3 regions of the Exiguobacterium sp. s6 genome follow, and region 3 is predicted to be linked to each of the others. Evidence: riboswitches for the same ligand, from Rfam matches in the RefSeq annotation. Region 3 holds a riboswitch; each other region holds the start of a gene.

Region 1 (10,727 bases), 1.6 Mb from region 3:
ACGGCGGAACGCTCGTCGCGCTCGACTTGCATCCGCATAAAGCGAAGTTGATTGAACGACAAGCGAAGCGTCTGCATATCGATGGAGTGACCGCACTTGCCCTCGATGCCCGTCAGGCCGGTGACAAGTTTGAACCGGAGAGCTTCGATCGGATTTTGCTCGATGTCCCATGTTCAGGACTCGGCGTCATCCGCCGCAAGCCCGATATCAAATGGACAAAAGACAAATCTGCTCTCGCCGGACTGCCGAAAGTCCAGCGTGAAATCATCGACGCCGTCTTGCCACTCCTCAAACGAGGTGGTACGCTAGTGTACTCGACATGTACGATCGACCCGTCTGAGAATGAGCAGCAGGCCGATTACATTTTGTCGAACGGATTGACGTGGGATGAGACACTCCAAGACCGTCTTCCCCAAGTATTGCGCCCGATGGTGTCATCGGACCGCGCTGAACTCAAATTACTCCCGACGACGTTCGGGACGGACGGTTTCTATATCGCCGCATTCAAGAAAGAGGTATAAACATGAATCCAAAAGCAGTTGAAAAAAATCCATTGGTCGGTGCCAAGCCGTCACTCTATTCCCTCACGTATTCAGAACTCGAACAGTGGCTCATTGAAGCAGGAGAAAAATCGTTCCGCGCGAAACAGTTATATGACTGGATGTACGTCAAGCGTGTGACATCGTTCGACGATATGACGAACGTCTCTAAACCGCTCCGCGAGAAATTAGACGCGGCGTTCCAATTGACGACGTTGAAAGAACTCGTCCGTCAAGAATCACAGGACGGCACGATCAAGTTCTTGTTCGAGCTTCAAGACGGTTATTCGATCGAGACGGTGCTCATGCGTCACGAGTACGGCAACTCGGTCTGTGTCACGACACAAGTCGGCTGCCGGATTGGTTGCACATTCTGTGCCTCGACACTCGGTGGTTTGAAACGTAACTTAGAAGCCGGTGAAATCACGGCGCAAGTCCTCGACGTCCAACGCGCGCTCGACGCGAGCGGAGAGCGAGTCGACTCGATCGTCGTCATGGGTATCGGCGAACCGTTCGATAACTACGACGAATTGATGCGCTTCTTGCGCACGGTCAACCACGATGACGGCTTGAACATCGGTTCACGCCATATTACGGTGTCGACGAGTGGGATCGTACCGAAGATTTACAAGTTCGCCGATGAAGGGATGCGCATCAACTTCGCCATTTCGCTTCACGCGCCGACGACAGAGATTCGGACTCGTCTCATGCCGATCAACCGTGCCTACAACTTGGATAAGTTGATGGAAGCCGTCAACTACTATACAGAGAAGAGTGGTCGCCGCATCACGTTCGAATACGGTTTATTCGGTGGTGTCAACGATACGGAAGAACACGCCCATCAGTTGGCGGACTTGTTGAAAGGCGTCAAATGTCACGTCAACTTGATTCCAGTCAACCACGTGCTCGAGCGCGACTACGTCCGCACACCACGTAAACAAATTTTTGCCTTTGAAAAAGTGCTCAAAGACCGAAAAGTGAACGTGACGATTCGTCGCGAACAAGGTTCGGATATCGATGCGGCTTGTGGGCAGCTTCGAGCGAAGGAGCGCGAACAAGAAACGAGGTAATCAGGAAGATGGAATTAGCATACCGAACCGACCGGGGGCAAGTGAGAGCGCAAAACGAGGATGCCGTCTTGATTTTAGGGGACGAGCACGCCGGGATCGCACTCGTGGCCGACGGTATGGGAGGGCATGAAGCCGGGGAGGTCGCGAGTCAGCTCGTCATCGAGCAGTTTCGTCGTGCCTTCCCGACGCTTCCGGCCTCACCGATGGAGATGGAGAATTGGTTTCGCCACAACGTGGAACTGGCCAATGAGCAAGTGCTCGACTTCTCGAAACAAGCGAACCTGCTCATGATGGGGACGACGATCGCCGGTGTCTGCTGGCACGACGAGACGATCGTCATCGTCCACGTCGGGGATAGTCGTGTGTATGCCTTGCGTGACGATAAACTTCAGCAGTTGACAGAAGACCATTCCTACGTGAACGTGTTGAAGCAGCTCGGGGAGTTGACCGAGGAAGAAATGCGCGTCCACCCGAAACGTAATATCATCACCCGTGCGATCGGCTCGAAAGAGCATGTCGAACCTGATCTGCAAGTGTTTGCCGAACCCGAGTTTGACACGATTTTAATCTGTACGGACGGCTTGACGACGCATTTGACCGATGACGAGATTAAGCAAGTCTTGGAACGTCCCGTCTCGGCGGACGTCAAGGCGGATCAATTGATCGATCGAGCCAACCGTTTGGGTGGGAGTGACAACATCACTGTTGCCCTCGTCCAGTTCACAGATAGAAAGAGAGGATGAATCCGATGCGAAGTGGAGAACGAATCAACGATCGTTATCGGATCGAACAGCAAATCGGCAGCGGCGGCATGGCAAATGTCTACCGGGCTCACGATGAGATTTTAAACCGAACCGTCGCCATCAAGGTGTTGCGATCTGAATTCTCGCATAATGAACAATTTATACGCCGGTTTGAACGAGAAGCCCATGCGGCGACGAGTCTGAACCATCCGAATATCGTCGCCATTTACGACGTCGGAGACGAACGCGACATCTATTACATCGTCATGGAACATGTCGACGGGATGACGCTGAAACAATATTTGCAAGAAGAGTACATATCTGTCGACGAGGCGCTTCGCATCATGGGACAGATTTGTGATGCGATCGACCATGCCCATGCGAATCGAATCATTCATCGGGACATCAAACCGCAAAACATGATGATTGATCAGAGCGGCAACGTCAAAGTGACGGACTTTGGGATTGCGGTGGCCATGTCGAACGCGACGCTGACCCATACGATGTCGGTCCTCGGGTCGGTCCACTACTTTTCCCCGGAGCAAGCGCGCGGAAAGTTCGCCGATGAGAAGTCAGATATTTATTCGCTCGGCGCCGTGCTCTATGAACTCGTGACCGGCCGGGTGCCGTTCATCGGCGAGACGCCGGTCGCCGTCGCGTTGCAGCATCTGCAAGACGACCCGATTCGACCGATGGATTTGAACCCGAACATCCCGCAAGCGCTCGAGAACTGTATTATGCAGGCGCTCGCGAAGTCACCGGGCGCACGTCATGCCTCGGTCGCCGCGTTCAAAAAGGATTGCATGACGTCACTTGATTCAGAACGTGCGAATGAACCGAAGCGGTCGAATGCTGAGCAAGATGCGTTTGATCAGACGCTCGTCATGGCGCCGGTCGTACCGGATGAGCCAAACGTCAAAGAGGCGCCGGAGCAACCGGTCGCAGCAAGTGAACCCGTGAAAGACAAACCGAAACGGAAGAAGAAGTGGTGGCTTTGGCTCTTGCTTGCGCTCCTGTTGATCGGTGGCGGGATTGGGGCTTACGTCATCGCTGACGAGATGTCCCGTGCCGTCGTGCCGGACGTCGTCGGCATGACGAGCGACGAGGCGACGACCGAGCTCGAAACGGCCGGTTTTGTCGTCGAGGCAACTGAACGGGCAAGTGACAACATCGCCGCTGGCGACGTCATCTCGCAGACACCGCAAGCCGGACGGAAGCCGAAACGTGGGACGACCGTGACGATTGTCGTCTCGGCCGGAAAAGAGACGGTCGAGATGCCGGATGTTGAAGGACTGTCCCAGTCGTCGGCCGAGCGGACGCTCAAAGATCTTGAGTTCACGGATATCGAGATTCAGTCGGAGGCATCCGAGACGGTCGATAGCGGGGATGTCATCTCCCAATCGATCGCCCCAGGCAACGAGGTCGTCCCATCTGAAGAGACGGTGACGCTCGTCGTCTCGACCGGCAGCAATAAAATCGAACTCGCCAACTTGGCGGGCTATACGTTCGAGGAAGCGACAACGTATGCCGAACAGAATAGCTTGAAAATCGTCAAACGTGATGAGTATTCAACGAGCGTTCCTGCGAATCAAATCATCCGTCAACTCCCGACGGCCGGTACGGCAGTCGACCCGGGGACGGAACTGACCGTCATCGTGTCACAAGGGGTCGAACCGACGGACGTCTCGATTGAACGGGAAGTCAACGTCGAAATCGAGCCGCCCGCTGAAGGCGAAGAAGCCGAGGCACTCGAAGTCGTCATTCGGACGGTCGACGCCCGTGGCGAAGTCGAGGTGTTGCGTGATAAGATAACGGAGACAACGACTTACTCGTATACGCTCGTCATCGCACCGGACGAAGTCGGAACCGCGACGATTGAAGTCGACGGCGAAGTCGTTCGCACGGATACGGTGACTTACGCACAAGCAAAAGATTCACAATGAAGAGGTGGCGTGCGCGTCGCCTCTTTTTCTAAGGAGGGAATGGAATGAAAGGTACGATTATTCGATTACAAGGCGGGTTTTATGACGTCATGACGGAAGAGAAACAAGAGATCCGTTGTCGCGCCCGCGGCAATTTCCGCAACCGGAACATCTCGCCGGTCGTCGGTGACGATGTCGACATCCAAGACCAAGGGGATGGTACCGGTTATATATTGGCTGTTGACGAGCGGTCGAACCATCTCGTCCGCCCGCCGATCGCCAACATCGATCAAGCGTTCTTGTTATTCTCGGTAAAAGAGCCGGCGTTCTCGTTCCATCTGCTCGACCGTTTCCTCGTCTTGATCGAGTCGAAGCAAGTCCATCCGATTATCGTTTTGACGAAAATGGATTTGTTGACGGAGGCGGAACGGAAAACGATTCACGAAGCAGCGGCTTTATATCGTTCCATCGGCTATGAGGTCATCGAGACGTCGACCGAGGACGGGTCGGGAATCGAAAAAATCCGCGGGTCGTTTAAGGAGAAGACGAGTGTATTCGCCGGACAGACCGGGGTCGGCAAGAGTTCGCTCTTGAACGCGGTCGCACCTGAGCTTGAACTTGCGACCGGGAAAATCTCGAAATCACTCGGGCGCGGTAAGCACACGACGCGTCACGTCACGCTGATCACGCTCGCTGACGGGCTCGTGGCCGATACGCCTGGTTTCTCGAGCCTCGAGTTCCCAGAAGAACTCGAAGTCGAAGAGATGCGCTGGTGTTTCCCTGAGTTCGTCGAGCGGCATGATGACTGTAAATTCCGCGGTTGTGCCCATTTGAACGAACCAGGTTGTGCCGTCAAAGCGGCCGTCGAAGCTGGAGAAATCGCTTCCACCCGCTATGAGAATTATGTTACGTTTATGGCAGAGTTAAACGATAGACAACGGAGGTACTGACATGATTAAAATTGCACCATCGATTTTAGCGGCGGACTTCGCCAATTTAGAGGCAGAAGTGAAGGCGGTCCAAGAGGCCGGAGCGGATTACATCCATTTTGACGTCATGGACGGTCAATTCGTCCCGAACATTTCAATCGGCCTACCGGTGTTAGCGAGCTTACGGAAGAAGTCGGACATGGTGTTAGACGTTCATTTGATGATCGACCAGCCCGAACGGTTCGTCGAAGATTTCATCAAGGCCGGGGCGGATATCGTCACGGTTCACGTTGAAGCGACGAATCATTTGCATCGCGTGTTGCAACAAATCAAAGCGGCCGGCGCCAAGTGTGGTGTCGTCTTGAATCCGCATACGCCGCTGTCATCGATTGAACACGTGCTCGGTGACGTCGACATGGTGCTCCTCATGACGGTGAACCCTGGTTTTGGGGGCCAGGCATTCATCGAATCGGTCGTCCCGAAAATCGCGGCGCTGAGCGAGATGCGCCAAGCGCGTCGTCTCGACTTTGAAATCGAGATTGACGGCGGTGTCAACGCAGAGACGGCGAAATTATGCATCGACGCTGGCGCTGATGTGCTCGTGGCTGGTTCAGCCATCTATAACGAGCCGAGCTATAAAGACGCAATCGATAGCATTCGTCACGCTTCTCGTGTATAATCGTCGATAGAACAACAAATATTGTCGCAAGGGGTGTCACATTCTGTGGCTGAGAGGCATTTGCTAACCCTTTGAACCTGTTCCGTTCACACGGACGTAGGGATGTGGCGAAAATGCACGTTGCTACTGGATAGCAGCATGGCGTTTACGTCATGCTGCTTTTTGTCGTTCGCTCATATAATAAGGAGGGAATAAGATGAAACAACGTTTAAAACTACAGGCGCTCATTGAAATCTCATTGTTCGCCGCACTCGGCTTGATCTTTGATTTGCTCATCCCGTTCCGGATGCCGCAGGGCGGATCGATCAGCCTGGCGATGTTGCCGATCTTTGTGATGGCGTACCGCCATGGATTAAAAGGCGGACTGGCGACAGGAGCGCTCGTCGGAACGCTGCAACTGCTGTTCGGGGCTTACATCTTCACACCGGTCCAGTTCCTGCTCGACTACACGTTCGCTTACGGTGTCGTCGGGATGGCCGGACTGTTCGCTGGTCAAGTGAAACGGGCCGCCAAGGACGAGGCGAAAAAGACGCTCGTCGTCTACTTGGTGCTCGGGGCGCTCCTCGGTTCACTGCTTCGCTACGGCGCCCACGTCTTATCAGGGATCGTCTTCTTCGCCGAGTACGCGGAAGGGCCGGTCGTCGCCTATTCGTTTGCTTATAATATGACGTATATGTTGCCGTCCTTCCTCGTGTCGGCCGTCGTCCTCGTTCTCTTGTTCGTCTCGGCACCACGTTTCGCCACGCTCGCGACCCGGGGTCTCCGCTAATGCGGGTGTTGATTGTGGCGGCCAGCCCGGAACCAATCTCGGGACTCCCGCGTGACGTCGATTACATCATCGGCGTCGACGGGGGGTACGAGACACTGTTGAACCAAGGGCTGAACCCGGATCTCGTCGTCGGCGATTTCGATTCCTTCACGGGCGAAGTGCCGATTGACGCCGTCCGTTACCCATCTGAAAAAGACGTGACCGACCTCGAGATCGCGCTCGAGGCGGCCCGTGGACACGGGGCGACGGAGATGCTTGTGTACGGCGCTCTCGGTGGACGCCTCGACATGACGCTCGGCAATATTGGGCTGCTCGAGGCATATCCAGAGATGCGTTTGTTCACGGCCGGGCAAACCGTTCGTCTTGTTGGAGCTGGGCGTCACGAGCTCCCACGTCAAGCCGATCATTATTTGTCGCTCATCCCGTGGAAGCGGGCGAACGTGTCAATCCGCGGCGTCAAATATCCGCTCGACCGTCACGATGTCGTCAGCCATGAGGCGCTCACGATTTCGAACGAGTGGGCCGGTGAGGCGGCGGATTTGATCGTGCATGAAGGAAAGGTGCTCGTGCTGTATATCAAAAAATGAACACAAAAAAAATCCCATCGGCGAATGCCGCTGGGATTTATTTCGTTCGTGTATAAAAATTATACGCGTTCAACGAGACCTGATTTAAGAGCGCGAGCTGAAACCCAAACTCGTTTAGGTTTACCGTCAACGAGAATACGAACTTTTTGTACGTTTACACCCCAAGTGCGTTTTGTCTTGTTGAGTGCGTGCGAACGGTTGTTACCTGATTTAGGTGATTTACCTGTTACGTAGCATTTACGTGCCATGCGTTTCCCCTCCTTTTTTATGTGGGTTCGTCCTAATAGACACTCGTTTATATTAGCACGGGTTTTTTCACGATGCAACTAGAAAATCATAGGATGACAAGAAAAAAACTTGACATTACTGGAAAGGATTTTAATAATGAATGAGGGTTACGGCTACAATTGACCGAGTTTATGGAGCAGGTTCTTTTAATAACTAGGTACTTATTGTAGAATGTAGTGAAGGAATCATTCCGAATGAAGGAGGCTACTCCATATGGCAATTGAAATGAAGACAACATATGGCAATATTGACATCACGAACGACGTGGTCGCAACACTAGCAGGCGGTGCGGCGATGGAATGTTTCGGCGTTGTGGGAATGGCGTCTCAAGCTCAATTGAAAGACGGGATTGCAGAACTATTGAAGCGTGAAAACTACGCCCGAGGCGTGGTCGTACGTCAAGATGGAGAAGACGTACATATCGACATGCACATCATTGTGAGCTACGGGACGAAAGTGTCGGAAGTCGCATATAACGTGCAAAGCCGTGTAAAATACACGCTCGGTGAAACTTTAGGATTAAACGTTTCGTCGGTAAACATATTCGTACAAGGCGTTCGTCTGACGAATGACTGACGAGAACGAAGGAGGATTTGGTGTGGGTTTAAAACGTTTAGATGGATTGGTGTTCGCGAACATGGTCGCGAACGGTGCAGCCAACTTGAGCCAGAATGCGGATTATGTAGATTCGCTTAACGTCTTCCCGGTGCCGGATGGCGACACGGGGACGAACATGAATTTGACGATGACATCGGGTGCGAAGGAAGTGGCCGCACTCAACACGGCAAATATCGCTGACGTCTCATCGAAGTTTGCACGTGGTCTCTTGATGGGGGCACGCGGGAACTCCGGTGTTATTTTAAGCCAATTGTTCCGTGGCTTCGGTAAAGCGATCGAAGGAAAGACCGAAGTGTCGACAGTCGATTTCGCCGAGGCATTGAAACGTGGTGTCGACACGGCATACAAGGCGGTTATGAAACCGGTTGAAGGAACGATTTTGACGGTTGCTCGTGAAGCGGCCGACGAAGCGCTCCGTGCTTCAGAGTCGACGAGCGACTTCAACGAGTTCATGGAACGTGTGATCGTGGAAGCGAAAGCTTCACTCGAGCGGACGCCGGACTTATTGCCGGTCTTGAAAGAAGTCGGCGTCGTCGATTCGGGCGGCCAAGGCTTGCTCGTCATTTATGAAGGGTTCCTTGCGAGCCTCGAAGGAAAAGAGCTCGAGAAGCCACATGCACCGGTCATGGATGCGCTCATCGAAGCCGAACATCATGCCCACGCCGCGCAAGGATTCATGTCGACCGAAGACATCGAGTTCGGTTATTGCACGGAAATCATGGTTCGTTTCCAAGATGCGAAGTTGAAGGATGCCCCGTTCAACGAGGACGCGTTCCGCAACGAACTGTCTGAACTCGGGGACTCACTCCTCGTCGTCGCAGATGAAGAGTTGCTTAAAGTTCACGTTCACGTCGAGACGCCAGGCGACGTCATCACGAAAGGACAGCGTTACGGTGAACTCGTCGCTGTCAAAATCGAGAATATGCGTCAACAGCACTCGACCATTTTAGAAGAAGAGCACGGCGCGAACCAACATGGCGTCCAACCGACGGCTCCGAAGGCGAAAGCACCGTATGCAATCGTCACGGTCGCCATGGGTGAAGGCGTCAGCGACTTGTTCCGTTCACTCGGTGCGGCTCACGTCATCGAAGGCGGTCAGACGATGAACCCGTCGACGGAAGATATCGTCAAGGCGATCGAAGCGGCCAACGCGGACCATGTCTTCATCTTCCCGAACAACTCGAACATCATCATGGCTGCCGAACAAGCGGCATCGGTCGCACCTTGCGGCGTCTCGGTCATTCCGACGAAGACTGTGCCACAAGGACTTGCGGCAGCGATCGCGTTCAACCCGGAAGCCGATGTGGAGACGAACGAAAGCGTCATGAAGACGGCGGCTAGTACCGTCAAGTCTGGTCAAGTGACGTATGCGGTTCGTGATACGAGCATCGACGGTGTCGAGATTCGTAAAGACGACCACATGGCGATCGCCGAGAAGAAAATCGTCGCCTCATCGGCCTCGAGCCTCGAAGCGGCGAAGAAATTAGTCGACGCCCTCGTCGATGCAGACGACGAGATCATCACGATCTTGACGGGCGAAGGTTCGTCAGCAGAAGACGTGGAGGCACTCTCGGCGTACATCGAGTCGAAGAACGACGAGATCGAAATCGAGGTTCATGACGGGAAACAACCGCTCTACTCCTACATTTTTAGTGTGGAATAAGCTGTAACTCAGCCCTACCTTCTGTATAATGAAGGTAGGGTTTTTTTGAAAGGGGGAAATGCGATGAAATATCGCAGTGTGTTTGATATCATCGGACCGGTCATGGTCGGTCCATCGAGTTCGCATACGGCGGGCGCCGCCCGCATCGGTCTCATGGCCGGAAAACTGTTTGGACGGACACCGCGGCTCGCGCACATCACGTTTTATGGTTCGTTCGCCGATACGTATCGGGGACACGGGACAGATGTGGCCATCGTCGGTGGCATCATGGGCTTCGATACGTTCGACTTACGGATCCCGCAAGCGCTCGATCTCGCGAAAGAACGCGACATCGAGGTCGTCTTTGAGACGAGCGATGCGCTGACGGATCATCCGAACACGGCCCGTGTCCGCCTAGAAGACGAGGACGGCACGTTTGAGATCGTCGGGATTTCAATCGGCGGCGGGACGATCGAGATCACCGAGTTGAACGGATTCCCGCTCAAATTGTCGGGCGGCGGGCCGGCACTCGTCGTCTTGCACCACGATCGCTTCGGGGCAATCGCGGCCGTGACGGGTATTTTGGCCAGACATGAGTTGAACATCGGCCATATGGAAGTGAGCCGTCATGAGAAAGGCAAGCAAGCGCTCATGGCGATCGAGATTGATGATCATTTGTCAAAAGACGTGTTAGCGGAAATCGAGCGGTTACCTCAAATCGAGCGGGTAGCCATCTTTGGGGAATAAGGAGACACCAATATGTTTAAATCAGTAGAAGAATTAGTCAGAACGGCAACGGAACGAGGGATTCCGATCTCAGAAGTGATGATCGAGCAAGAAGTGCACGTCAGACGCTCGACGCGTGAAGACGTCGTCGGCATGATGGAACGCAACCTCGAGGTGATGGAAGAAGCGGTTGCGCGGGCACTCGAAGGCGTGAC
Region 2 (10,727 bases), 1.1 Mb from region 3:
ATCACTGGCCATAATACACCCATCGCCAAGTACAAATAGCCGAGTCCCCAGCCGACGATCCCGGTGACCAGGACGCCCCTGACGCCTTGATAAGCGTGGGCCAACCCGAACAAGGCGCCGCCGATGAAGGCGAGTGTCAGGGACGAGACGTCAAGATAGAGACTGACGGTGTAGAGGAGCACACCACGGAAGATGAACTCCTCGGTCACACCTGCCGTCCACGAGACGGCGCTCCACGCCTTCGCCTCAATATCCGTCCGCGGCAAGAGCAACCGCTCGATTTCGAGCTCATAGTACGGACGTAACCGCCGCCGTAATCGAGACGAGGTTTTGACGAGTAAATAGAACGCCAGCAGCACGGAGATGAGGATGGTCGTGAAAAAGAAATACTTCCAAGCGGACATGTCCCCTTCGACCGGGGCGAATCCGAGACCGACCATGTCTGGCGGGACGTCGAACAAGAAGACGAGGGCGAGCAAAAGCAGGCTGAGCCCCCACGACGACTTGACTGTCTGTTCATAGACACGTCCACGACCGAGCGTTTCGATCATCGGCTTCATCAACCGGGCGTTGAACAATTGAACGATCAACAAATACATGAGAATGATGGTAAAGACGGCCTGTTCGAGCATCTATATCCACTCCTGTCCTTCCTGTTAGCTATATGCTACACTATTCGGGTATTGTCTAGAAAGCTAGGAGGCGGAATCTTGAAACGATTGATTTTGCGACTGACCGGTCTCATGCTTGTGATCGTGCTGTGCCTCGGCGCAATCGGCTGGTTTGGTCAACATGATAAAGTGAACAACGCCCTGTACCGGGCCTATTACGGGGACCATGGCGTCCCGTCCGTCCATCGCGATGTGTATGAGGATGCCGCGGCCACGTATGACGTCGATTGGCGCTTACTTGCCGCCGTCCATCGCGTCGAGACGATTTTCTCCCACAGTTCATCGATGCGTTCATCGGTCGGGGCGATCGGACCGTTCCAATTCATGCCGCGGACGTGGCTCGGCTGGCAATATGACACGGACGATCAAAAAGGCGATGTCCCTGAGGACGAAGTCGATTTGACGGATCTCGCGCTCATTGAACAGTACGGCGGTCTCGGACGCGATGGCAACAATGATGGCAAAGCCGACCCGCACAGTCTCGTCGACTCGGCCCATACGGCCGCTTACTATTTGAGCGAGCACGGCGGGACGAAGGCAGACACGACGGACTCGATTCGAAACGCCATCTTCGAGTACAACCGCAGTGAACAGTATGTCAATGATGTGATGTCGTTTTATGAGTCATATCAAACCGATGTGTCTTATTTACCGGATGACAAGGCGTCGGCAACCCAAAGTGTCGCGCGCTACACAATCCGCTACTTGGAATGGTTCGCAGGCTGGGTCTGACCCGGCACTATTTGATTAAAAGTGAGGAAACCTTATGAACACCCATATCGAGGAAGTGACGATTCGTGTCAAGTCGGTCTTCAATGAGGACAAGACGAAGCGCTACTTGCGTTCGTACGAATTCACAGATGTCGTCGACGGCGTCATCTGTGCCGTCATCATCTACTCGCCCCGGATGAGCGATGCTTTCTTGTCCGGTACGACAACGCAGCGGGCGTATATGCTCATGCGGAACCATCTCGATCAACCGATCCGTGAGATGCGCGTCATCAGCCTCGTCCCGACACTCGCCATCAATGACAATCTGCCGTACGTCGAATCGCAACTCGACGAAGTCAACTTTCATTACGTTGAGGAAACGCTCGACGAGGTCGAGGCGAGCGGAGGTATGATTATCGTCGGCTGGGGCTCTCCGGGACGCTTGATGCATCATGCCACCCCGTATAAGGCGCTCTTTGCCGATCATGAGGCGCATATGTTCTGTATCGGCACGACTTCCAAAGGCGAGCCGCAACAGATTCGTATGGCCAACGAAAACACCGTGCTCGAGGCGTTCAATAACGAATCGATCAAACCGAAATTTAGAATCGTAAAAGAAACGAAACAAGACGACTCCGAGTGAGTCGTCTTGTTTCGTTTATATGCCAATCCATACGCTCACTCCAAACAATAGGAGCAAAAGCGACGCCAACAGAAAGTCGTTCCTGGTGACGGGGACAACCTCGTACGTCGCTCGAGGTTCCCCCGTAAACCCACGTGCTTCCATCGAGAACGCGATTCGTTCCGCTTGGCGAATCGATCCAGCAAGAAGCGGAACGATTAATTTGGGGACGTGGCGGATGTGATCGAGTCTCGTCTCCAAACGTACGCCTCGTAGCGCATGCGTTTCATATAGTTGCATCAGTTCTTTTTTTAGAATCGGAAAGAAACGAAAACCGACGAAGACACTATATGCGATTTTTGGTGATAGCTTTCCTTGTTGCATCAAACTGTAGACGAACCGTTTCGGGTCCGTCGTCAGCGTGAACAGAAGCGACAAGGCTGTGAATGCCAACACACGTAAGGAGAGCGTCGCTGCTAGCATCACATTCTCATCGGTCACATCATTGCCAAACAGCTTGAACACGACATCTCCGCTTGATTGCTTTCCAAAGACGAGCGTCGTCCACAATGTCCCGAGCGCGGTCAATAAAAATGGGATCATGAACAACCCCCATCTTCTCCAGCTCACAGCAGAGAATAGCGTTTGAAGTGTAACTGTACCGAGAAAAACAGCAAGCGGAGTCCAAGGGTTATACATGAAGGCGAGACCGAACATGAGACATGCCACGGTCAGAAATTTAATCGTCGGGTTCATCTCATGAAATGTCATCGCGATTCCTCCATCAATAAGCCGTGGGTGCGTAGTAATTCTTTTTCATCCCAGAGTGAAGCGTCATATGGCCCACTCAAGTCGCCGTCACACATCAAATAATATGTGTTCGCAATCCGCGCGAAGCTGAGGTCGTGCGTCACAAACAAAATCGTCTGGCCGGATCGTATTCGTTCGACCATTAAGTCATAGAGCGCACGAAGCGATACCTCGTCTTGTCCGGCAGTCGGTTCATCAAACGCAATCAGTTGTTTATTAGACAGCATCATCACTCCGATGGCGAGCCTTCGTTTTTGACCGTGACTAAGGGAGAGTGGATGGTGGTCACGCACTGATTCGAGCCCGAGCCGCGTTAAGACGTCCTCAATCGGGCGATTATGGCCATATGCGAGTTCTCGGGTCACATCATTCGTAACGAATAGATGCGCCGGTGATTGCGGGACGAGGCCGACTTCACGATGTTTCCGGGCTAGGCTTCGCAGCCATGTCGACTTTCCGCTACCATTTCGACCGAGTACCGCAATGAGATCACCCTCAGCGACCTTTAACTCGCTCGCTGCTAATTGAAATGTTTTTCGTTTTAATTCCGGTATGTGAAATAACATTTTCTTTCCTTGTTCAACTTTAATTGGAGAGAACGCATAATCTGGTCGGACGATGAACGGTCCATCATAGTCGATGCGCCCACTCACGAGCTTTATTTGTCGGTCAAAAAAATCACCCCATATGTATGGCCGATGCTCGATGACGACAACGTTTACGGTCTGTGCGACGCCGTCGAGCCAACGAACGAAATGATGGGCGGTCTCAGGATCGAGGTGAGCGAGCGGCTCATCGAGGAGGAGCCACTCGGGGCGGCCAATCAAGGCACAAGCGACGGCAATTTGCTGCTTCTCACCCCCCGATAGGTCATGAATGGTACGGTGACGATAATCGGTCAAATGCAACGCCTCTAACATTGTGGTGACACGGGCCATCATCTCGTCTCTCGCGACGGCAAAGTTTTCGAGCGTGAAAATCAATTCTTCTTCGACCGTCTGCATGACGAACTGACTGTCCGGGTCCTGAAAGACCGTTCCGATGCGCCGGTTCACTTCGCCAGCTTCATACGTATCATAAGAGCGATCGAACAAGTGCAGTCTGCCCGTCACGATGCCATCACAATTGTCCGGATAGAGACGATTCATCAAAGCGAGCAATGTTGATTTTCCCGACCCACTTGCCCCTGTAATGACCGTTCTCCCTTTTGTTAGACGTAGTGTGATATCCGTCAAGACATCGCATTTCTTGTTCGGATAACGAAATGTCAGATGTTCTGCCTCAACCATGCATACGGTCCTGTCGCGCGAGGGCATACCCATCAAGCGCGCCCGTCCGAAGCAACAAGTCGCTCAAAATCTTACCGCCCAGACCAGCAATCAACATCCCGCTCGTTGCGCGTAGTGCGAACATCGTAGCCACATATGTCGGACTGAGGGCATTGAGCCCTCCCATGACGTACGTATACGCGAAACTTGTCACAGCAGCACTGAATCCGGCGAGCATGAGCACCCAAAGATCATAGCGTTTATAACCCGTCAAAGCGAACGCCGCTTCGGCGCCGATCCCTTGAACGATCCCAACTAAAATGATGCGCGGTCCGATGGCGTTGCCAATCATCATCTCAATCGTCGCCGCAAGCACTTCGGACAAGAATGCAGCCCCAGGCTTGCGAATGATATAAGCTGCGATAATCGAGACGATGAACCATATCCCAAAAATCCATTCGTAGGCGATTGGTCCAATCAGACCGGCCCACAAGTTACCAGCATGGACGAACGCCAAATAGACCACCGCGAACACGACCGATAAAATCGACAACAAGACGATTTCTTTTAACTTCCACGATTTAAGCATCCATGCGTCCCTCGTGTGACGGGCTGTTCACGCTGAACGTCACCGTCATGACGACGTGGCTTGTCTTCTGTCGGACGCGATCAAACGTCGCCTCATAGAAAGCGAACACCGGCTCGATGTCCCCATGTATGCCTGAGGCGTAATGCATCGAGTCATTGAAGACACCCCGCTCTTTCGCAAAAGCGATTTCTTCGTAGATGATGTCCATGTAGTTCTCATCACCGAGCGGATAGAGCGCGAACTGTGAAGAGACATATTGCGGACCGACGGGACCATTAAGCGGTTCGCTCGACACAACGAGCACTTCATCTCCGGCCGTATCCCCTGGACACCCGACCGAGAACGTCCCGCTCATCGACACATGTTCCCCTGTCTTCGTCGCGTGTGACAGCACGGTCTTAGCCACATCGAATACATGCTCACTTCGTCCACGGATGACCGTCGACACGTCATCGGTATGTCGCCAGACGTTTTGTAAATCCGTCTCCTTCAACGCCCCTTTGATGATGCTCACGAAATCAGTCGTCATCGGGCTCAGTGTAAAGCGGAACCCGACGATCGGGCTCGTTCCACATTGTTTGTTCATGTTCTATTCCCCCTTATTATGTGTACACAAAAAAGCCGCATCCATGAGAATGCGGCCACTCGTCCAATTTTAATCCATTAGAAAAAGTGCCACACTTCCTCACGCCGGTATTACCCGGATCGAGTCATAAGGGATTGGAGCCATGCTCACATCTCAGCCGAAGCACCCCTAGTGTAGTCCAATGTATGCGGTTGTTCATGCAAGAATCAGTATAGACGACCGCTTTCATTTTGTAAACGGTCTTATGAGAACGTGACGACCTCGTTCCCCGGAAGTGTGTCCCGGAGCGTCGACCAATCCAGCGCCATCTCCTCATCTGTCAGCAGACAGTGATCGAGCTCTTGTTCGATGATGGCTCGATCCATCCGCTGCCCAATCAAGACGAGCTCCGTCTGTCGGTCCCCGTACGGTTCGACATAGTCGGCGGCGAGTTCCGGTTCGGCCGCGAACATGTGACGGCGCTCTTCTTCCGGAAGCGTCGCGAGCCAGCGTCCGGCATGTTCGAGCGTCGAGGCGTAACCCGCTTGTGAAAACAGACAGGCGAGGTCGTTCCGTGAAGCGATCCATAAAAACCCTTTCGCACGGACGATTTCTTCCGGAAACGTCTCAATCCAGGCATGGAGACGCTCCGGGTGGAACGGCCGACGCCGACGGTAGACGAATGAGCTGATGCCATACTCTTCCGTCTCCGGCGTGTGCACATCTGTCTCAAGTTCTTGAATCCACCCGGCCGCATGCATCGCCTGTTCGAAATCGAACAAATTGACATCCAACAGCTCGGTCAATTCCACGTTCGCATGGACAGACGTCAACAGCTTCGCGGTTGGGTTGAGCGCCTTCAACAGTCCGGTCATCTCGCCGAGTTCGGTCTCGGTCACGCGATCCGCCTTGTTCAAGACGATGATATCGGCGAATTCGACTTGGTCGACGAGCAGGTCGACGACTTCGCGGACGTCCGTCGCCTCGATCGCCTGCTTGCGTTCATGGAGCGACTCGCCCGAGTTGAAATCTTTTAAGAACCGAAACGCATCGACGACGGTCACCATCGCATCAATATAGACTCGGCTCGTCAAATCGATGCCGAGGGCGTCATCGGCATATGTAAACGTTTGGGCGACCGGGATCGGCTCTGAGATACCGGACGACTCGATGATGATTCCGTCGAGGTCCCGGTCGTTCGCAAGCTCTGCTACCGCCTCGAGCAGGTCCTCACGGAGCGTGCAACAGATGCAGCCGTTCGATAGTTCGACCAACTTTTCGTCCGTCCTTGAAAAACCGCCCTGTTCAATCAATCGCTCATCGATATTCAACTCGCTCATGTCGTTGACGATGACGGCGTATTTCTTGCCCGTCCGATTGTTCAATATGTGGTTCAATAGTGTCGTCTTACCGCTTCCTAAATAACCGGACAGCACGGTGATCGGGATTCGTCTCATTCTACCCACTCCTAAATCGTAATGATTACTTTTTAGATAATGACGGGTCGGTGACGTCTTGTCAAGAAAAAAACACGCCCGTTTCCGGACGTGTTCTCCTGCCTATTCCTCTAACGCCTTGCGTTCGGCCTCTGAGCGTGGATAGGCGTTCGCCTGCCATTCGGCTCGATAAATCGAGTCGAGCTGGGTCAGACCGACCTCATCCGCGTCCTTGTCGGCATCCACACTCGGCGTCTCATCCCACCGCGGATTCAAATACGTATGATCGTCTTCCCGGTTTGCCTCCAACAGCTTTTGAATCCCGACCCGGGCGACCGCCGCGAGCGCCAAACCGATTCCCGCACGAACGAGCAATCGTTTTACCATCTTCGTACCTCCTTATCGACCAAACCGATAGAGCGGCATCCCTTTCACATCTGTATCAATTTTAAAGACCGACCCTGCGTCCGGATGGGCCTCGAGCGCCGCGTCATCCATTCCTTCGCGCGCCGTCGTGATCGCAAGTTGTTTCAAGTCATCACCGACGAAACAGCATGACGTGACGTTCGGGGCCGGCACGAGCACCTCGAGCACTTTTTCACCCGTCTTCGGGTTCCAGCGCGAGACGCGTCCGCCCGCGAAGTGGGCAATCCATAAAAAGCCGTCCTCATCGGATGTCATGCCGTCCGGGAATCCTTCCTCATCTTTGAAATCGATGACGACTTCCCCATCCCCGAGTGTTCCTGTTTTCAAGTCGAACGGGTATTTGCGGACCGTCTCGGTCGGTGTATCGATATGGTAGAATGTCGAGTGGTCCGGAGACCATGTCAGACCGTTCGACAGCGTCAGTTCACTGAGCATGACCTCGGTCGTGCCGTCACGGTTCAAGCGATAGAGCGTCGCCTCGTTCTCCTCGTCGTTGAGATGAAGCGTCCCGGCAAAGATTCGTCCGTACGGGTCGGCCTTTCCGTCGTTGAAGCGAAGATCCCCTTCCGGGTCATCGAGTTCGACGAGTTTATCGAGTCGCTTCGATCCCTCGTCCCATTCATAGATGCCGTCTTTCAAGCCGACGACGACGCCGTCTGTCACTTTCGGGACCGCAAACCCGATCTGTTGTCCCATATCGAACGATGACAGCTCGTCTTCCTTTTCGTCGTACCACCAAAGTGTGTGTCCTTCGATGTCGACCCAATAGAACCGTTTCAGTTCAGCATCCCAACACGGGCCTTCCCCAAGTGTATTTCTGACTCGAATCCATAACGCAGCGTTTACTGTCTCCATTGAATTGCCTCCACTCTCTACATTGATTTCAACTGACTATTCCCTGAGCGGACGAGGTCTATTCAAGATTTTTCAAAATCGTTCCGCAGAGTTAGGGGCGATGTCCGTCTTTCCTTCACCGGAGCGGCTCTATGAAAAAAAACTCCTTGAATCATTCGATTCAAGGAGTCCACTTATTTCGCACCTTCGACGTTCATATGTTTACTGCGCAACTGGCCGCATGCCGCATCGATGTCAGTCCCGTGCTCAAGGCGGACACCGGTGTTGATGCCACGCTTCTTCAAGACATCATAGAACGCCATGATGTCCTCCGAGGTACTGCGCTCGTATTGGATATGCTCGTTGACCGGGTTATACGGGATCAAGTTGACGTACGACTTGTCCTTAATATCGTCGATGAGCGCCGCCAATTCCTCGGCGTGCTCCGGTAAATCGTTCACTTTCGACAGGAGAATATATTCGAACGTGATTCGTTTGTTCGTCTTCTCGACGTAATACCGGATGGCCGGCATGAGCTTGTCGAGCGGGAACGCCCGGTTGATTTTCATGATTTGCGTCCGCAGCGCGTCGTTCGGCGCATGGAGCGACAGCGCCAAGTTGATGCGCAAATCGAGGTCCGCGAACTTGTAAATCTTGTCGGCGAGTCCGCTCGTCGAGACGTTGATTTTACGCGGCGCGATCGCGAGACCGCGCTCGTCCTTGACGACACGCAGGAAGTCGACCAAGTTGTCAAAGTTATCGAACGGTTCGCCGATCCCCATGACGACGATATGGCTGACCCGGGCCCCTTCGCCGACTTCGTCCAAGTAATGTTGCACGGTCATGATTTGTTCGACGACTTCGCCCGCCGTCAAATCACGTGTCTTCTTCAAGAGACCGCTCGCACAGAAGCTGCAGCCGATATTGCACCCGACCTGCGTCGTCACACAGACCGAACGGCCGTACTTATGTCGCATGAGCACTGTCTCGATATAGTGCCCGTCGTGTAGTTTAAGTAAAAATTTGACCGTCCCGTCGCCCGCCTCTTGTTTGACGAACAGGTCTTGCGTCGAGATGACGTATTCGGCGGCGATCGCCTCACGCACCTCGGCCCGTACCGAGATGTCCTCGATTTGCTTCACTCGGTCGATGTAGAGCGAGTCCCAGATTTGTCTCGCATGGAAGGCGCTGTATCCCCAAGAGACACACGCTTCTGTCAGCTGATCGAACGTCAGCCCGTATATAGATGGTTTCATTGCTATCTGTCCTTTCTTCAATCCGCATACGTACCATTGTAGCGGACGTGGACGACGGGTGCAACGTTCTTATAACGGTGGAACGGGACGCGAAATATGTCGCTCGAACGCATACGCCAGACGGATCAAGTCACGTTCGGCATAACTCGTCCCGGTGAACGATAGGCCGAACGGCGCCCCGCTCGCTTTCAAGCGATATGGGATCGTGATGGTCGGATGCCCGGCTTTTGCCGCCATGTCATAGTTCAAATCGTGAGGCAAGACGAGCGCGTGCAACTGCTGTTCGTTTAATAGGCGGTCGAGTCCGTCCGTCTTGGCGTCACGCACGTCATCGAGCCGGCGCGTCAAATAGGCCGCCTCGATGAGACGTCCCGACAATCTTTCCGCTTTCTCGAACGTCTTTTGTCCGTGCGGGATCGTCTCAGGATGTCTGTTGTTCCAGTCCATCAAATCCGACAACGTCTCGTACGGGAGCGTCGTCGTGGCCAGGTACGCCTCGATCCCGAGTTTGAACTCGTGGTACAAAATATCGCCTTGGTCGAGTGTATCATGGGCGGGCAGTTCGACTTCGACAAGGTCGATGCCGCTCTGTTTCAACAGCTCGGTCGTCTCACCGTATAATGCTTGTTCTTCTGTTGATAAATCAGCTTTGACGATCCCGACACGCATCCCGACCGCTTGGCGCTCGTCGAGGCACGTCCGATACGGCGGGCCGGCCGGGAGGTTGAGTGTCGCCGGGTCCGCCGGGTCTTCCCCTACCATCGCCTCAAGTGCCCTTACCGCGTCTTCGAGCGTTCGTGCCATCGGTCCCGCCGTATCTTGCGACCGCGAGATCGGGATGATGCCACTCCGACTGATGAGGCCGACGGTCGGTTTGATGCCGACGATGCCATTGTGCACGCTCGGATGGATGATGGAGCCGCTCGTCTCGCTACCGACAGCGAGCAGTGTCAGGTTCGCTGCGACCGCAGAGGCCGAACCTGAGCTCGAACCTCCGACATCGAGCTTATCCCCATATGGATTGAGCGTCTGCCCACCGACACCGCTCCAGCCGTTCGGCATGCCCTCGGTCAAAAAGTTGGCCCATTCGGACAAGTTCGCTTTCCCGAGGATGATGGCCCCGCTCGCTCGCAGGTTTTGGACGAGATGGGCGTCCCGGCCTGCGAAGTGATGTTCGAGGGCGACGGCCCCGGCCGTCGTCTTCATGAGTCCGTCTGTCTCGACATTGTCTTTGATCAAGACAGGAATGCCGAGTAGCGGCAAGCGTAACCCGCGACGAAACGCCCGGTCAGCCGACTCGGCCTCGAACAACGCGTCCGGGTTCACCTGGATGACCGCCTTCAGTTTGTCGTTGAACTGGGCGATCCGGGTCAAATAGTAGGCCGTCACGTCACGCGCCGTGAACGTTCCTTCTTTATATCCGCGATGGGCAGATTCGATATCGAGTTCCATAAAATCAAATGTGTCAGTCATATTGATTCCTCCTTTGGTCACTCGATGGTATTCGCTATCGCCACATGATTTCCTGTTTTCGTTCGC
Region 3 (10,727 bases):
ACCCGTCTTCACTTTGCCGGTACCGGCGTCATCTGTGAGAGCGCCCGGACGGACGATCGTATACGTAAGCCCGCTCTCCTCGAGCAGACGATCCGCATGGTGCTTCGCCACATAATATGGTTTCATCTCTTCCGGCCATGCCGAACGATCTTCTGCTTTCAAGGCGCTCACCATGACGAACTGTTTAACATTCCCGTTCTTGGCAGCCTCGATGCTTTTCGCCGCGCCGTCAAGGTCAATCAGGAGCGTCTTGTCGGCTCCGGTGCTACCACCTGAACCGGCTGCGAAGACGACCACGTCCATGCCAGACATTGCTTGTTCAAGTGACGAGACGTCACCTTCGAGGTCGCCTAGGACGGCCTGATAGCCTTTTGATGTGAAGTCATCGAGTTGCTCTTGTTTTCGAACCATCGCCGTGACTTGGTGTTTCCCTTCCTCGTGCAATCGTTCCACGAGCTGTTTTCCAATCTGTCCATTCGCGCCTATTACAAATACGTTCATCTGTCTTCCTCCTCGATTTGAATTCAGAGACAAGCGAAACGCCGTGTGGCTATGGCCACATCCGGTGCAGAAGCGATGGCTGAGATGACGGCGACGCCGTCCGCCCCGTCGTTCCGAATCATCGGGACATGTTCCGGTAAAATGCCGCCAATCCCCACGATTGGCAGCTCTCGATACATGTCTCGGACTTGGCGGATGAGTGTCGTCCCGTTCACTGCCCCGGCATCTTCTTTCGAAGTCGTCGGGTAAATTGGGCCAATGCCTACATAATTCGCATGCTCGATGGCTGCTGCCGCTTCTTCGAGCGTGTGGACCGAGACACCGAGCCACTTATCTGGACCAATCCGCTCCCGAACGATTGCGGTCTCGGCATCGTCTTGTCCGATATGCACGCCGTCCGCATCAATGCGCGCCGCCAGTTCGACATCGTCGTTGATGATGAACGGGACGTCGTACGAACGACAAAGTGCTTGCAGGGTCCTTGCCATCGCTTCTTTTTTATCCCCATACAGTGCCTCTTTACCTTTTTCACGAAATTGAAAACATGTCACGCCACATTGGAGTGCCGTTTCGACCGTCTGGAGCATGTCTTTCGTGTTCGGTGTCCCGCATACGAAGTAAAGCCGCAACTGTTCAGCGAGTGCCCGCCTTGATGGATTCAATCGTCACACCCTCCTCTCCATACGCCACATATGCCCAATGGTTCGTCGGTCCGTGTCCGGCGCCGATCTCGAGGCCATGGGTGATGGCGCTTTGAATGAACCGCTTCGCCGTCACCGCCGCCTCCATGATAGAACGACCTTTGGCAAGTTCCGCTGTAAGCGCCGCCGAAAATGTACAACCGGTACCGTGCGTATCGCTCGTCTGGATGCGCGGGGCCGAGAGAAGGAACACTTCCGACTCCATCATGATCAAGTCTTCGGCAGTTTCACCTTCGAGATGGCCGCCTTTTAAAATAACCGCGCGCACGCCGTACGCTAACATCCGCCGAGCCGCCTCGAGACGATCATTAAACGATCGAATCGTCAACCCGGTCAGCACTTCCGCTTCCGGCACGTTCGGCGTGACGACTGTCGCGAGTGGCAACAAGGAGGTCTTGAGCGCATCGACCGCCGTGTCCTGTAAAAGCGGGGCCCCTCCTTTCGCAATCATGACCGGGTCGACGACGAGTCGGTTGAAGACATGACGTTTCACCCCGGTAGCGACCGCCTCGATGCGCGCCGCATCAAATAACATCCCGGTCTTACATGCTGCGATCGAAAAGTCCGAACCGATTGCATCGAGTTGTTGTGTGATGAGTTCCGGCGACACTGCTTCGACCCCATGCACCCCACGAGTGTTTTGAGCGGTGACGGCCGTCAGAACGCTCGTCCCGAACACGCCGAGCTCTTGAAACGTCTTCAAATCAGCTTGGATTCCCGCTCCCCCGCCAGAGTCCGAACCCGCAATCGTCAATACTTGCGGCCGCATCATGACACCACCTCAATACGGTCGCTCGGCAACTCGACAGCTGTCATCTTGCCGAGTTCATTCAAGAAGTGAACGGGGAAGTCACCCGGTCCATCCGCCAAAGCGGTAGCCAGTTCGCCGCACCGGGCATATCCGGCGAGTGCTGTCGCCGTGGCCGTAACCGCATCCCGTTCGACCGCAAGGAACGCACCGACGACCGCACTGAGTAAGCAGCCGGTCCCTGTCGTCCGGGCCATTGCTGCGGTGCCGCCTTTGATTTCAATCGTCACATCCCCGTCGCTGACGACATCCGTCTCTCCGGTCACGGCAACGACACAGGTGTAGCGTCGTGCCGCCGCGCGTGCGATGTGATTCAAATCAACCCGCGTTTCCCCGGCGTCCACGCCGCGCGTCGTCGCGTCGAGACCAATCAATGTCGCAATTTCTCCGGCATTGCCTCGGATGACCGTCACGCGGACGTGTTGCAAAATGGATGTAGCGACGTCACGTCGAAACGCGGTCGCCCCTACACCGACCGGATCGAAGACGACCGGCCGGCTCGATTCATTCGCCGCCTGTCCGGCTCGAATCATCGTACGTTCCGTCGTCGCATCGAGTGTGCCGATATTGAGTACGAGCGCATCGCTCGCAGACGCCATGTCCGCGACTTCTTCGACGGCTGACGCCATCACCGGCGCAGCGCCGATGGCGAGCAACCCGTTCGCCGAAAAGTTAGCGACGACGATATTCGTAATGTTATGGATGAGTGGCCGTTCGGCTCTGACTTTGTCCCATAAGTCGCGCTTCATCGTGTCACCCCCGCCGGTAAATCCCACGACTCGAGCGTCCACGCCATTTCCCAAAACGCATGTTCATAATAACAACTCTTCAAGAACAGCTGTTGATACCGGACCCGTTCTTCCGCTGTCGCTTGTCCGGCGAGCACGTCGAGCCGTTCAAGCTGTTCCTCGACGAGATCGCGGAACCATTCCGAACCGTACGTCGCAATCCACGTCGCATAGATTGGATGATCGGGTGTCGCATCTTTTAATCGCTCCCCGATCTCATAATAGACCCAGTAGCACGGCAAAATCGAAGCGAGCACATCACCGAGCGTCGGACCGGCCTGTTGCATATGGAGCGCATAAGCGTAAGCCGTCGGGGCCGGCTCAAACGTCGCCCACTCCGCCTCCGTCACGTTGAGCAAGGTGAAAAATTCACGGTGCAACGCATGCTCTGCTTCGATGGTATGGAGCGCATGCGTCAAAAAGCGGCTCGCGACTTCCATGTTCGGGGCGAGGGTCGCGCCTTTCGCCTGTACTTTGGAGAACTGGTTCAAATAGTATGAATCTTGCATGACGTAATGCCTAAATTTCGCCTCGTCGAGTTCGCCTGTTCCGAGCTCGCGGACGAACGGATGGTCAAAGCTGGCTTGAAACAAGGCATCTGCCTCTTGTCGAAGATGTGCGGTGAATGTCATTCATGTCTCCTCCTTTGTAATCAAAAAAGACGCCGCCTCCCATAACGGAAGCGGCGTCGGATTTACACAAAGTGTACGAGAACAATCGGTTCGCCCACTTCCCTACGCTAGCGTGAACTAGATCAGGTTCAAAGGGTCTGGACCTCGTCCATCTCAGCCGCGTCACGCGACTCCCCTAGTGGTAAACATTATGAAATTCGGTCGTCTACGACCACATCATATCAGTCTTTTTCCATGTTGAAAACCCTTTATCGCGAGAAGCGACGGTTCAACAACGTCCCCATTTGGGAGAACCGTTCGGTACCGAGCTTGCGTCGATTCGAGGCCGCGAACACGTAATAATCGACTTTGCCCATGTAATAGATCAAACGCAGGCCGGCCAAGAAGAACGTGATTGTCGTGCTGACAGCAAAGCCAACGCCGTACCAATCGATGCCGCGCGGCAAGAGCAAGAGCGTGAACAACGCATTCAACGTGAAGAACGAGATATTGACGAACAATGCCCCGCGTCGATCCTCGAAATAGAGCAACAACAACGTCAAGATGAGAATCATCGCGTTCGCGAACGCCGCGAGCGTCGTCATCCGAAAGATTTGACCGATCTCATCCGGGACGCCGATCCAACTGACGAACACGCCTGCCATGAGGATGGCGAACAACGTCACGACGCCTTGGCTCCGCGCGAGTCGAATCAACTCATTTTTCAGCACCGACGTCATCGTCTGTTTCGCTTTCTCGATTTGATGGAGCGCCCCGCCGTAGTTAATCAATCCATAAAACGTACGGTAGCGCTCATAAAACCGGGTCTCGACGGCGACGACGAACAAGAGCTGCGTCGGGATGATCGTCAAGTACGACCAAAAGATGGCCGTGTCATAATACGGGTTGAACAAGAACGAGTCCGCGATGATGACGCGTCCTTCACCGAACCAGATGATGAAATTCGTGACCCAAATCCCGAGCACGTACAACACGCCGATGGCGAACAAGTCTGGATAGCGGTCGAAGTACTTGAAGTACGAGAACTCTTTCACCGCGTAGCGGAGTGGGAACGTCCGGAGCATCGCGAAGAACAACCCGAACAACGTCACAATCATCCCGACCGTGAAACCGAGCAATAGCTCGAGACTCGACGGGTTGACCATGAGGCGACTAATCGCGTAGACGCTCCCGACCGAGATGAGTCCGCCGAGCAAGAAGCTATAGGCCACCGCTTGATAATACTTGGCGGCACTCAAGAACAAGAACATGACCCAGATGACGTTAATCGTCATGAATAAAACGAACAACGTCAGTTTGTACAGAAAATCGAGCGGCGACAATAGCCAAAAGATACTGTACAGAATCGTCGCGGCGAGAATCGTCACTTTGAGCATCCCGGTGAAGACCGGGAAAATCTCATGCGCTTTCTTCTCATAAAACAAGTCCGCCACGTATCGGGTGACGACGAGCTGCTGAAAACTGAACAAGATTTGCGAGAAGATGAACGCGTACGAGACCGAGATCATGAAAAGCGTCCGTTCGGCGAGCGATAACGTCGGCATTTGGAACGCCAACCATTGAATCGTCCCGACGACCAAGATGACGATCAACCACGGTCCGGATGTGACGAGGCCCGAGAACGTGTACGCCTTCAACCTGGACGAATAGTAGTCTTCTTGGAACAACTTCTGCAGCTTAAACCCGATGCCCGCCATACTGTTCCCTCCTCGTTTCATAGATGGCTTTGTAGCGGTCCACGACTTGTTGGAGACGATAGTATTGACGGACCCGCTCCCGCCCGTTCTTACCGAAACGCATCCGCTCCTGCGGATAATCCATCATCCACTCGACCTTGTCCGCGACCGCTTCCGGATGAACCGGGGGCACGATAAATCCGGCTGGACCGAACGGGTCGTCTTCTCGGCCGTACAGGAGCTCGGAACAAGCCCCGACATCGGTCGCGACCCACGGGATGCCGGCTGCCATTCCTTCAAGAATCGCGAGCGGTTGACCTTCCGAGATACTCGTCAACAGAAGTAAATCAAACTTCGGCAAATAGGCTTGGACATCAACCTTTCCGACAAGCTCGACATAATCGTTCAGTCCGCTCTGTTCGATGAGCAGACGGCACTCTTCCGCATATTCTTCATCCTCATCGAGCGGACCCATAATCGTCAGTTTGAACAGACGATGCCGCTCCTGCAAAATCTTGGCGGCGTAAATCATCGTCTTCAAATCTTTGATTGGCACCAAGCGGACGATAGCACCGATTTGAAAGAGGTCGTGCTCCGGACGGTCGACCGTCGCCTGGATTTGTCGGTCGGCGATGCCATTGGCGATAATTTTCGTCTTCTCGCTCGGGGCGCCAATCCACTCCTGATATTCGCGGTTCCGCTCGAACAAGGTGATGATCTCATCGGCCGCGTTATAGGCCTCACGCGACAAATGGTGAAAGAAACGGACCCACCTCGGCTTATACGGCGCTGGAATCCAATACGACTGTAGAATCTCCTCTTCGCGTTCCCGCGAGTAGATGCCGTGCTCCGTCAAGATGAACGGAATCCCTTGCGTCTCTTTCATGTAGGACGCGACCACACCGGCATAACCCGTTGACACGGAATGAACGAGGTCGACTTTCGGGAGCGGTTGATGGAGCACCCGTAAAATCGGAGTGTACATACTCTGCCACATCCAGAAATAGTCGATGAACGAACCTCCGTTCATTTCCTCGGCGTAGGCCGCCTTGACATTTTTCCAAAAGAACTCGCTTGCGAAAAACGCCTGACTTGAAGGCACTTCTTTCCCAAGCAAACGAAGCGCTTGCCGGTTCGGACTTTTCAACATGAGCCAGTCCGATACGTTCTGTTCGTCCTCAGTGCCCCACTTCAATCGCCCTTTCGCTCGCTCGCCCACGTCGCTCAAATACAAGTGAGTAATCCCTGAAACGTTCGGCGGGAACACATATTTCATGTCTTCCGGACGCTTCTCTGTCGGTTGAATCGAAATGATTTCAAACGACACTTCGGGCATCGCTTCAATCAACGTCTGCGTCCAACTTGAGACGCCTCCGCTCACGTACGGATAACTCCCCTCTAATACGAGCCCGATTCTCATTGCGCTTCCCCCTTGATGGCGATTTCAGCGTTCGCCGATGTCAGTTTGACGAGGTAGAGCGGACGGTCGGCTTCCCACTGTTCGACCGTCCCGAAATCGAACTCTCCTGTCTCAAGTGACTGGCCTGGTTTGAGGCGAATCATGAAGTGGGACGGGTTGATGAGCCCTTCCCCGGCTAAATAGACGGTCGACTCATCAAACGTGACGTTCAAATCAGCTTGTTGGTATGTGACCATCTTTTCGGTCGCATAGTGTTGCGTATACGCCTCGAGGTGAGGATATTGATCTTTCACGTCATGGACGATTTTACGCAGACTCGCGAACATCGTATCCCAGTCCCGACCAAAGGCCCGGTCTGGGTCGATGACATCATCCGGGTGAATGAAGTGGGAAAACACACCGAAGTTGGCGATTGCATCGACCATTTGGAAAATCGATCCGCGCTCTTCCCCGTAATCGCTTGTCACACGCGGGAAATGGTACAAGTTCGGATGCGTCGCATCAAATTCGAACTCTTGGACGAAGTCCCCGCTCTCCGGCTCCCCCGTGTAGAGCGAAGCAATCGTTCGCAGTTCTGGCAACGCCTCGGCGATCGCATCGACCCCAGTCCGGTTGAGCGCGTTCGACGGCGGAACGTATGACTTGAGCGTTTCAGCCGGGAAATAGTTCGCAAACACGGACTCGGCTTGAAGCAATGACCGTTTCATCTCGTCTTTATCTTGCCACGGAATGTACCCGTACGTCGGGTCAATCGGTTCATCGGCCGTGACGAGCGACTGGTGGTTATAGCCATGGAGTCCGATTTCCCCACCGTGGGCGATCAATTTGCGACCGAAGTAGAGCATTGGGAACTCACCCCGTTTGATTAACTGTTCGTCGACGAGCTCCATCTCCTCTTCATATGTCCCAATCATGGCACCCGTGTAAATCAAGTCGTCGTCTTTCGCCAAATCGACCATATCTTCCCACCAATCCTCGGCGAAGAAATCTTTGACCGATTTATCGAGCGGGGTCGCGGACACGTCCTTCATTTTCCCGTCCATGACCGGTGCCGGGAAATCATCGATGTACATGAGTTTGATCGCTGCTTGTGCTGTGACGAACGCCGGCGGCATCGTGCCGAGCGTCTGCACGAACAGACCGCGGATCATCTTTTGGTTGGTGATTGTCGTGTTCCAATAAAGGACGTTCCCTTCGCCGACACCGTATTCCCAAAGGATCGGGAATCCTTCGGCCGACAACATGACGTTGGCCTCGTCTGCAATCGCAAAATCGACGACGCTATGGACAAATAAGTCGTCCGGTGGATTCAAGTCAACGTACCCAGGGAAAATCGTCTCTTCAAAATTTAGACCATACACGTCCGGTACGTACTCACCGATTTCTTCGATGCCGGTCAACGCGTTCCATGCCGGATCTTTAAACCGATTCGCAAAGACGAGGTTCCCGCCTTGTTCGACATAACGTTTCATTTCCACGAACGGCCATCTTGTCGTATCTTCACCAGTGAAAATGATGATGGTGTATGGAGATGGCGCAATCGACCCGACGGCGCCTGGGTTCACTTCGCGAACGTCAAGTTTCGCATACTGCAGACCGTACAGCAGGTTGTCTGCCGTTTCGACCGCCAAATCGCCTTCATCCCGGACGAGATAAACTTGAAGCTGATGCTCACCCGCTTTTGCCGAGGCATCACTCTTCAACTGGTCGATGTTCATCTGTTGCTCGGCGACGTTTGGCAACAACGTGTGTAGCGAGTGGATCCGTAAGTATTGAATCGCACCGACGACGACTAAAAATAAGACGATGAAGAGCGAGAATGAGATTACAGTTCGTTTTTCCATGATGTCGTGTCACTCCATTCTTCAAACAACAGTCGGTACTCATACGGTACGTCCTCCAGTGAGAATTGGGTCTGCATCATAAACATGACCGCCTTCACTTCGTTCCAACGTTCGCGCTCATAATAGTAATTGATCAGCATCAGATGAGCCTCGATGCGTTCCGGGAAATGATGGACGTACTCTTTTAAAATGTTCAATTGCTCTTTGGGGCGCTCTAACGTGAGATAAATCTCGTTCAAGTCCTCGTAAATCCAGGGCGAAGGCGGATAGAGCGTCTTCGCTTTCAATAATTCTTCCAGCCATGCGCCTCGCTTGTCCTTCAACATGACCTCGGTGATGAGTTCACTATGGATCATGCGTTTATAAATCGTCGCAAGCCGTCGAATCGTGTCTGGGTTACCTAAGTCGTACTCGCGTTTGGCGTGTTTCAATTCTTGTTCATATTGATCGATCAAGATGTTCATTGTCGCCGCGGCGTAGTGGACAGTCTCGCTGTCCGTGCTCTCAAGTCCCATCTGCAAATACTTGCCTTGCTGGTCAATCGACTGGTTGACGTGCGTCAAAATCGAGTGTTTGCGGATAGCCGGATCTTTCGAGTTGATGGCGTCGGTGAGCGGTAACAGATTGGTGCTGCTGCTCGCTTCATGACGAATCTGTTCATAGTTGACGACCTTGAAGTCGATATAGTCGTCATAGTCTTCAATCAGACCGCTCCGACCGAACCGTTCAGCAAGCCGATACACCGCATAGACGGCAAGTTCGGCCAAAAACGGTAAGAACAGACCGAAGCTGAGCGCCGCCACCGCGACGCCATAATCCGGCGCTTTCATTCTTCGTTTCAACGCGATCAATAATCCGAAGGCGAGCAGTGCATGAACGACATAAATCCCGATCAATACGAGACGAATGGTAGACTCCATCTCGTCACACTCCCTTCTGGATCAAAATCCCTTCGATCCGGTCATAGATCCGTTGACGGTGTTCTTCACTCGTTCCTGGGAGTAAGAGCAACAGCTTGTTCTCATCAGGGTCGTACCCGACGACATCGATCTCCCGTAAATATGAATGGACGATGGCCTCGATACTCTCGAGTGAGACAGGCTCATACCCGAGCGGATATTCGAGGACGATATACGGCTGTCCATGGTGAATCTTCTTTTGTTCTTGGATGGCGACGAGTTCTGTGAACGCTTCTTTCTTATAAAATGAGGTGCCTTTATGCATCTTCTCGTGCTGCTCTTTACGAATCAGGTTCTCGGCATTTTGAATGCGTGTGCCAATCCACGAGAAGAGGATGTTGAGAACGTGCAAGTCATCGGTCGTCAATTTTCGAAGCGGCAACCGTTTGATGACGACGACTTCTCGGGTCATCCCGTCCACGATGATCGGTGCGAGCAACATCGGGTCCGTGTCTTCGTCGTCGAGTTGACGGAGCGTCGTCTCTTGCACTTGGAAGAACCGTTTGAACATACTCGACGCCTCATCGAGAAAAATCGTTTGCGGAAACTCTTTCTTGTCCGTTTGGCGAATCAAGAGGCGCATCGACTTCTGGGAACGGTCGACGTGGTAAATGGCGACGTCACTCGCGAGGAACGTTTTTTTCAATAGACGAATCGTCTCGCTCCGAATCAATTCTGGATGCGGCAAATCAAGCGATACGGCCAGTTCATACAATTGGTTCAAGCTGTACTCGGATTGAAGTAGTTTTTGACGAAGTGTGGTTTGCGAAGTGTTGAGTAAATCGACGGTCTCTTTCAAATACGTGTTTTCATCTTTCAGTTCTTCGTTGCGGAACTGGCTGATTTCGTAACGCTCTCGAAATGAGGTGCTGAACAACCCGACGATGACAGTGATGGCGAAGTAGTAAAACAGTGTAAGAAGTGAGTTTGTATCGTAGAACAACAGGAAGATGTCTCCTCCCATTAAGCCGGTGTATAACACTTTATAGAGGAGCAAAATGCCGAAACTGATTAAGCCGAAAATCGTTCCATACCTGAGCGCGAACAGGATGGCGGCCACATAAAACAAGTTCAGTTCATTTTGAATCGTGCCTAGGCTGAAGAATAAATCGATTCCGATCAATAGTGCGAACACGACAAGAATCTCGACCCATTTGAGCCATGGACGGTCTTGAGCGTACAGAATGATAATCCCCTCCTCATGGATAACATCTCTTCAGTTTTTAATGCGGGATGATCCCCTGCCCTCGGACAGGTATACATAGTCCCTTATCTTCCTTTACCCTAATTACCCCCTAAAAATCCCACGTATTGTAATAAGTTGGTTCGTGATAATGGATGAATCCGTTCGCTTCGGCCATATCCCGACTTGTTGCCTCTTCTTGGTCTGAGACGGTG

What was found. Region 3 has a riboswitch for thiamine pyrophosphate ahead of tenA (thiaminase II). Riboswitches for the same ligand answer to the same signal wherever they lie in the genome.
Region 1: another riboswitch for thiamine pyrophosphate. It lies ahead of thiT (energy-coupled thiamine transporter ThiT); the one in region 3 lies ahead of tenA (thiaminase II).
Region 2: another riboswitch for thiamine pyrophosphate. It lies ahead of KNP75_RS06225 (YkoF family thiamine/hydroxymethylpyrimidine-binding protein); the one in region 3 lies ahead of tenA (thiaminase II).

What each region holds. Positions count from the first base shown of each region.
Region 1 is NZ_JACSLN010000001.1:1,677,684-1,688,410, reverse strand. It holds gene rsmB (16S rRNA (cytosine(967)-C(5))-methyltransferase RsmB) at 1-521, shown strand, start outside; gene rlmN (dual-specificity RNA methyltransferase RlmN) at 524-1,609, shown strand; gene KNP75_RS08745 (Stp1/IreP family PP2C-type Ser/Thr phosphatase) at 1,618-2,352, shown strand; gene pknB (Stk1 family PASTA domain-containing Ser/Thr kinase) at 2,358-4,295, shown strand; gene rsgA (ribosome small subunit-dependent GTPase A) at 4,340-5,224, shown strand; gene rpe (ribulose-phosphate 3-epimerase) at 5,226-5,882, shown strand; TPP riboswitch at 5,902-6,002, shown strand; gene thiT (energy-coupled thiamine transporter ThiT) at 6,079-6,651, shown strand; gene KNP75_RS08720 (thiamine diphosphokinase) at 6,651-7,238, shown strand; gene rpmB (50S ribosomal protein L28) at 7,298-7,486, opposite strand; gene KNP75_RS08710 (Asp23/Gls24 family envelope stress response protein) at 7,740-8,102, shown strand; gene KNP75_RS08705 (DAK2 domain-containing protein) at 8,125-9,807, shown strand; gene sdaAB (L-serine ammonia-lyase, iron-sulfur-dependent subunit beta) at 9,871-10,533, shown strand; gene sdaAA (L-serine ammonia-lyase, iron-sulfur-dependent, subunit alpha) at 10,546-10,727, shown strand, end outside.
Region 2 is NZ_JACSLN010000001.1:1,201,440-1,212,166, reverse strand. It holds gene KNP75_RS06255 (CPBP family intramembrane glutamic endopeptidase) at 1-632, opposite strand, end outside; gene KNP75_RS06250 (lytic transglycosylase domain-containing protein) at 711-1,403, shown strand; gene KNP75_RS06245 (DUF1643 domain-containing protein) at 1,438-2,025, shown strand; gene KNP75_RS06240 (energy-coupling factor transporter transmembrane component T family protein) at 2,041-2,775, opposite strand; gene KNP75_RS06235 (ABC transporter ATP-binding protein) at 2,772-4,103, opposite strand; gene KNP75_RS06230 (ECF transporter S component) at 4,096-4,671, opposite strand; gene KNP75_RS06225 (YkoF family thiamine/hydroxymethylpyrimidine-binding protein) at 4,664-5,257, opposite strand; TPP riboswitch at 5,337-5,437, opposite strand; gene KNP75_RS06220 (GTP-binding protein) at 5,500-6,693, opposite strand; gene KNP75_RS06215 (hypothetical protein) at 6,796-7,059, opposite strand; gene KNP75_RS06210 (SMP-30/gluconolactonase/LRE family protein) at 7,072-7,953, opposite strand; gene rlmN (dual-specificity RNA methyltransferase RlmN) at 8,127-9,188, opposite strand; gene KNP75_RS06200 (amidase family protein) at 9,258-10,661, opposite strand.
Region 3 is NZ_JACSLN010000001.1:60,530-71,256, reverse strand. It holds gene KNP75_RS00475 (SDR family oxidoreductase) at 1-501, opposite strand, end outside; gene thiE (thiamine phosphate synthase) at 525-1,163, opposite strand; gene thiD (bifunctional hydroxymethylpyrimidine kinase/phosphomethylpyrimidine kinase) at 1,135-1,971, opposite strand; gene thiM (hydroxyethylthiazole kinase) at 1,971-2,759, opposite strand; gene tenA (thiaminase II) at 2,756-3,430, opposite strand; TPP riboswitch at 3,513-3,617, opposite strand; gene pelG (exopolysaccharide Pel transporter PelG) at 3,679-5,127, opposite strand; gene pelF (GT4 family glycosyltransferase PelF) at 5,108-6,526, opposite strand; gene KNP75_RS00440 (DUF2194 domain-containing protein) at 6,523-8,370, opposite strand; gene KNP75_RS00435 (tetratricopeptide repeat protein) at 8,352-9,290, opposite strand; gene KNP75_RS00430 (GAF domain-containing protein) at 9,295-10,464, opposite strand; gene KNP75_RS00425 (glycoside hydrolase family 191 protein) at 10,625-10,727, opposite strand, start outside.